Linked DNA regions of Thiocystis violascens DSM 198. The protein of the gene in region 1 interacts with the protein of each later gene in a pairwise test. Links are inferred from orthologs where the notes say so. Each region holds a gene or a part of one and is shown on either strand. Other genes may lie near its edges.

The links.
Region 2: the proteins of uvrD (region 1) and lpdA interact in binary tests that used the Escherichia coli proteins (3 or more experiments, as listed by UniProt). The link is inferred for Thiocystis violascens DSM 198 from one-to-one orthologs.

Annotation. Positions count from the first base shown.
Region 1 is NC_018012.1:3,126,403-3,129,626, reverse strand. What follows is about bases 196-3,097. They hold uvrD (DNA helicase II), read right to left. Parts: upstream 2,782-3,097; coding sequence 610-2,781; downstream 196-609. Other genes in these bases: rpsA (30S ribosomal protein S1), read right to left, coding at 196-526. In the rest of the region: more of rpsA, read right to left, coding at 1-195. UniProt on the Escherichia coli protein: A helicase with DNA-dependent ATPase activity. Unwinds DNA duplexes with 3'-5' polarity. Translocates on single-stranded DNA with 3'-5' polarity. Initiates unwinding more efficiently from a nicked substrate than double-stranded DNA.
Region 2 is NC_018012.1:3,716,384-3,719,696, reverse strand. Bases 194-3,184 are described here. They hold lpdA (dihydrolipoyl dehydrogenase), read left to right. Parts: upstream 194-828; coding sequence 829-2,541; downstream 2,542-3,184. Other genes in these bases: THIVI_RS16500 (hypothetical protein), read left to right, coding at 2,557-3,184; THIVI_RS16510 (ATP-dependent 6-phosphofructokinase), read left to right, coding at 194-595. Also shown: more of THIVI_RS16510, read left to right, coding at 1-193; more of THIVI_RS16500, read left to right, coding at 3,185-3,261. UniProt on the Escherichia coli protein: Lipoamide dehydrogenase is a component of the glycine cleavage system as well as of the alpha-ketoacid dehydrogenase complexes.

The DNA.
Region 1 (3,224 bases):
CCAGATTGGGCCGGCGACCGCCCTCGAATTTCGTAATCCTGAAATCGAAACGTTGGCCGACGAACTCGGACAGATCTTCGATAAAGCGGATATCGATCTGCGAGGCCGGACAGAAGGCCCGGATCCCGGCCACCTGGACCTCGACCCCGCCCTTCACGGCGGCGCTCACCTGACCCTGCACCGGCAAGCCCTGGCGGTAGGCGTGTTCCACCTCGTCGACGCCATGATAACGATGGCCCTGCTGGCTGCCGAGCAGCAGCATGCCGCTGTCCTCGTCCTTGCCGGTCACCAGGGTTTCGATGGTCTCGCCAACGGCATGCTTGAGTTGCCCCTCGGCATCTTTCAGGACCGCGATTTCCAGGCGTCCCTCGGACTTGGCGCCCAAGTCGACAAAGGCATAGTCCTCGCCGATCGCCACCAGAGTGCCGCTCACCCGGTCGCCGATGGCGGGTTCGCCCTTCTGGGTTTGCGGGTGAGCTTGATCGAATTGTTTGAGCAGATCTTCGAAGTTTTCAGTGTCGGACATGATAGGCGGGTGCCGCAGGGTTGTGGTGATCCGATCTATTGTAGGGCGGATTGGCCGGTTACCCCAGCCCGATTCGACCGCGTCTATCCCGCAGACTCCAAACGCGCATAGGCCAGCACCAGCCATTTCGGGCCGACATCCCGAAAATTGACCTGGATACGGGCATTGGTCCCGCTGCCCTCCTGGTGCAGGATCACGCCCTCGCCGAACTTGGGATGCCGAACCCGCTGACCGAGTTGAAAACCGCCGGCGACCGGCATCCCGGCCTGACCCCGCATCGGGGCTGTCGCGGCCGGGCGACGTGCGACGCCGCCGCCACGCACCTCTTCCACCAGATCGGGCGGAATCTCGCGCAGAAAACGCGACGGTGCGGGATAGTCCTCGCGTCCGTAGAGACGGCGGCTCTCGGCATGGGTGACGAACAACTGCTGCATGGCGCGGGTCATGCCGACGTAGCAGAGGCGCCGTTCTTCTTCGAGCCGGGCCGGATCCTCGGCCGACAGACTGTGCGGGAACAGACCTTCCTCGACGCCCACCAAAAAAACGATCGGGAACTCCAGACCCTTGGCGCTGTGCAGGGTCATGAGTTGCACAGCATCCTCCGCGCGGTCGGCCTGGGTCTCGCCGGCTTCCAGCGCGGCATGGGCGAGGAAGGCGCCAAGCGCATCGCCCGATTCGTCGTCCAGTTCGTGCTCGAATCGCGTGACCGTTTCCACCAACTGTTCCAGATTTTCGATCCGATCCTGGCCCTTGCCGTCTTTGTTTTTCTGGTAGAACGCGGGGAGTTCGGTGACATCGATCAGATGTCTGGCGAGACCGGCCAATGTCCGGCCGTCGTTGTTTCCGGTCTGCACCTGGATCAGTTCGATAAATTTGCGCAGCGCACCGCTCGCTCTCGGTCCCAGCGCGTCGGTGGCGGTCAGATCCAGCGCGGCCCGCCAGAGCGAGACGCGGGATTCGCGCGCCTGCTGACGCAACAGATCGAGTGTGCGCTCGCCGATACCCCGCGTCGGCGTATTGACCACGCGCTCGAAGGCTGCGTCATCGTCCGGATTGGCCACGAGACGCAGATAGGCGAGCGCGTCGCGAATTTCGGCACGCTCGAAAAAGCGCAGTCCGCCATAGACGCGATAGGGGATTCCGGCCTGGATCAGCGATTCCTCGAACAGCCGCGATTGGGCCGTGGTGCGGTAGAGGATCGCGCACTCGTCGCGCCGATAGCCATCGGTCTCGACGAAACGGCGGATGCGCTCGATCACGAAGCGCGCCTCGTCGACCTCGTTGAAGGCGGTATAGCGACGAATGGGCTCGCCTGCGCTGTCCTCGGTCCAGAGATTTTTGCCAAGACGGGTCGGATTGTGATCGATCAGGGCGTTGGCCGCGGCGAGAATGTTGCCGGTTGAGCGATAATTCTGCTCCAGCCGAACCGTGCGGGTATTGGGATAGTCGCGCTGAAACGACTGGATATTTTCGACCTTCGCGCCACGCCAGCCATAGATGGACTGATCGTCGTCGCCCACCGCGAAGAGATTGTCGTTGCGCCCCGCGAGCAGTCGCAGCCAGGCATATTGAATGGCGTTGGTATCCTGAAACTCGTCGACCAGAATGTGACGGAAACGTTCCTGATAGTGGTGCAGGATGTCCGGTCGTTCGCGCAGCAGTTCGAGCGCCGAGAGCAGCAGATCCGCGAAATCCAGTAGACCGCCGCGGGTACGCAACGACTCGTACTCACGATAGACGCCGATCATTTTGTCCAGGAAAAAATCGCCACCCGCATCCAGATGTTGGGGCCGCAGACCTTCGTCCTTCTGTTTGTTGATGAAACCCTGTACCTGACGCGGCGGCCAGCGTGCTTCGTCAAGCTGCATTGCCTTCAGAATACGTTTGACCAACCGGAACTGATCGTCCGCGTCCAGAATCTGGAAGTGCTGGGGCAGTTTGGCATCCTGCCAGTGAGCGCGCAGAAAGCGATGGGCAAGACCATGAAAGGTTCCGACCCACATGCCGCCGACCGGTTCTCCGAGCATTTCCTCGATGCGCCCACGCATCTCCCGCGCAGCTTTGTTGGTGAAGGTCACCGCTAGCACCGCCCAAGGCGGTACCTGCTCGACCTGAATCAACCAGGCGATGCGATGCACCAGCACGCGGGTCTTGCCGGAACCTGCGCCAGCCAGGATCAGCAGATTTCCGGCTTTGGCGGAAACCGCCTCGCGTTGGGCTGCATTGAGTGAGTCGAGCAGAAGGGATACATCCATCAAGGCATTTTACCCGTGATCGACGGATCGCGGGATAAAACTCCCGACAGACGAGAGATTTGAGCGTTTCGGTCGGGTTTTTATAAAAAATGATGTATACAAATAATTATAATAATAAGGGTTGTGGATAAACTGATTTTTTATTTAAATTAATTTAAAAACAAACGGTTGAATAAGATAAAAGAAGTGCATGGATGCTGGCTAAAGCGATGGATAATCTGTGTGTAACATCGCTCGGCGCATTTTTGCACAGATTATTCACAAATCGCTCCAGTGGTTTTGACCAGGTTTTTATTTATTGATTATTAATCAATAACTTGTGTTTTTGGGCGATTAATCCAGGGCCTGGCGCAGTCGCTGGGGCGATGATCGACGCAAGCGGTGCTTGATGCGATGACTTTAAGAATGGCTTGAAAGCGGCGTAGCCTTTTCCGTTGGGCGGG
Region 2 (3,313 bases), 590 kb from region 1 along the record:
CGGCACCATCGACAACGATTTGGGTGGCACCGACTGGACCATCGGCTTTTTCACCGCATTGGATACCGCGCTGGATGCCGCCGACCGTCTGCGCGACACCGCCGAGGCGTTCGATCGCATCTTCCTGCTGGAGGTCATGGGACGGCATGCCGGCTGGATCGCCCTGTTCACGGGCATCGGCGGCGGCGCCGAGGAGATTTTGATTCCCGAGCACGCCTACGACCCCGACACCATCGTCAAGCGCATCAAGGAATCCCGTTCCCGCGGCAAGCGCAGCCACATCATTGTCGTGGCCGAAGGCGCCTGCGAAGGGGGCGTGAGCCGGGTGGCGGCGGACATCGAGGGCCACGGCTTCGAGACGCGCACCTGCGTGCTGGGTCATGTCCAGCGCGGCGGCTCGCCAGTGGCGCTGGATCGCTATCTGGCCACCGAACTTGGCGTCTTCGCCGTCCAGGCGGCGCTTGATGGCAAGAGCCATGTACTCGCGGGCAAGCAGGGGAAGACCAATCGGTTGGTCCCACTGAACGAGGCCCTGGATGGCAATAACCAACCGCCCATGCATCTGCTGGAGATTAACCGCTTCCTGGCGACCTGAACCACCTGCCAAGTTGTCTCCCGCGATCTCCCAGACACCAACCGTTGTTCGTGGATTGATCGACATGATTTCTCGTGATACCGCTCTGCGGTGTCACGCCTCTGACGGCGCTCCGCATCCTTAGCAATCCGACGCAGACCTTCGCCTCACGCGCCCGGATCGTTTAGCATTCCCTCCCAATCGAATTCATTGATCACCCAGCGCCGCTTCAGGCCATAGAGAAATATTGCACCATGAACGAAACGATCGAAATCAAGGTTCCGGATATCGGCGACTTCAAGGATGTGGAAGTCATCGAGGTGCTGGTATCGCCCGGCGACCAAGTCACTGAAGAAGCGTCACTGATCGCCCTCGAAAGCGACAAGACGACCATGGAAATTCCCGCTCCGTGCGCGGGAACCGTCAAGTCCGTCAGCGTCAAGGTTGGCGACCGGGTCTCGCAAAACGCTGCCATCCTCACGCTGGAGGTCGACAGCGAAGCCGCCGCCCGCGTCAGATCCGGCGCCGCGGCAAACGTCGCCGGCGATCAAGGCCCGGCGGATCTGGTGACCGAGGTCGTGATCCTCGGCGCCGGTCCCGGCGGCTACACCGCCGCCTTCCGCGCCGCCGATCTGGGCAAGAAAGTGGTCCTGATCGAGCGTTACGAAACGCTCGGCGGGGTCTGTCTCAATGTCGGCTGCATCCCCTCCAAGGCGCTGCTGCATACCGCCGTCATCATGGAAGAGGTCAAAACGCTGGGCGTCATGGGCGTCACCTACGCCGCCCCCGAGGTCGATCTCGACCAGATGCGCGCGGGCAAGAATCAGGTGGTCGCCAAGCTCACCGGCGGACTCGCCGCCATGGCCAAGCAGCGCAAGGTGCAGGTGATCCAGGGCAGCGGGCGTTTCGAGTCGCCCAATCGCATCGGTGTCGAAACCAAGGAAGGCCGGGTACGCATCCAGTTCGACCAGGCCATCATCGCCTGCGGTTCGTCCTCGATCAAAATCCCCGGCTTTCCGCATGAAGATCCGCGCGTCATGGACTCCACCGACGCGCTCGCGCTGGCCGATGTGCCGGAGCGGATGCTGATCGTCGGGGGCGGCATCATCGGTCTGGAGATGGCGAGCGTCTACAGCGCGCTCGGCTCGAAGATCGACGTGGTGGAGTTCAAGGACCAACTCATGCCCGGCTGCGACCTGGATCTGGTCCGCTGTGTCGAGAAGATCATCAAGAAACGCTACGACCGGATCATGCTGGAAACCAAGGTCGCCAGTCTGAGCGCCAGCGCCGAGGGCATCAAGGCCGTCTTCGAGGGCAAGCATCCCGGCGAGTCGACCTACGACAAGGTGCTGGTCGCGGTGGGCCGTCTGCCCAACGGCAAGCTGATCAATGCCGAGGCCGCCGGGGTCAAGGTCGATCAGCATGGCTTCATCAAGGTCGATCAGCACATGCGCACCAACGTGCCCAACATCTTCGCCATTGGCGACGTGGTTGGCGGCCCGATGCTGGCCCACAAGGCGACTCACGAGGCCAAGGTCGCCGCTGAGGTGATCGCCGGACTGCCCGCGCTCTTCGACCCGCTGACCATTCCCTCGGTCGCCTACACCGACCCCGAGGTCGCCTGGATGGGGCTGACCGAAACCAAGGCCAAGGCCGACGGCATCCCCTACGAAAAAGGCGTCTTCCCCTGGGCCGCGAGCGGCCGCGCGCTCGGCATCCATCGCGACGAGGGCATGACCAAGCTGCTGTTCGACCCCGAGACCAAGCGCATCCTTGGGGCCGGCATCGCCGGACCCAACGCCGGCGAACTGATCGGCGAGGCCGTGCTGGCGCTGGAGATGGGCGCGGACATGGAAGACATCGGGCTGACCATCCACCCACATCCGACCCTGTGCGAAACCATCGGGCTGGCGGCGGAGATGGCGCATGGGTCGATTACGGATTTGATTGCGCCGAAGAAGCGTTAGGGTGCATCCAAATCCATGCCCAAGGAACCCGAGTTCGCAACAGCCGGAAGCCAGCGCTGGCTCCAGATTGCCGTCGCCAAGGCACCTCATCTCATCGAGCAGGCACTCCGCGATGCGGGTGCCATCGAGGAGGATGAAACGCTCGCTTGGTGCTCGCCAATTGGCTTCACGCACTTTGCGGAGTATCGCGATGAAGCGGCTTTCAGGATGCTTGGTATCGGCGAGTTTCCGATCCGCGACCTGACGGATTTCTGGCCCCGTCGCGGTCCGGTTTGGGATGGGCTGGCCGTCACGAATCGAGAGAGGTTCGTCCTCGTCGAAGCCAAGGCGCATGTCGCGGAGGTCTTGTCACCTCCATCGAAAGCTGGCCTAAAGTCCAGAGCGATCATTGATGCCGCGCTTGAGGAAGCGCGCGTATTCTATGCCCCGCGCTCAAACAAAGTTTGGTCAGAGCATTTCTACCAATATGTGAACCGCCTTGCACATCAATACCTTGTCGCACATGTCAACGAACTTCCTTCTCGCCTCGTCTTCCTTGACTTCTACAATGCCAGAGACATGAAAGGGCCATCCAGCGCCGCCGAGTGGGTGGGTGTAGCGAAACTGATTCATGCTTTCCTTGGGCTACCCGAATCACTCGAACGCTTTGGCGTCTATCATGCGTTCGTCGATGTGGAAGAACTGGAAAATGCACTCTGCTCTCCCAGTCAACTGGGCTGACTCATTTGACACATCAGCAGCTCGCGTTTGATTTGGTCGGCGATTTAACGAT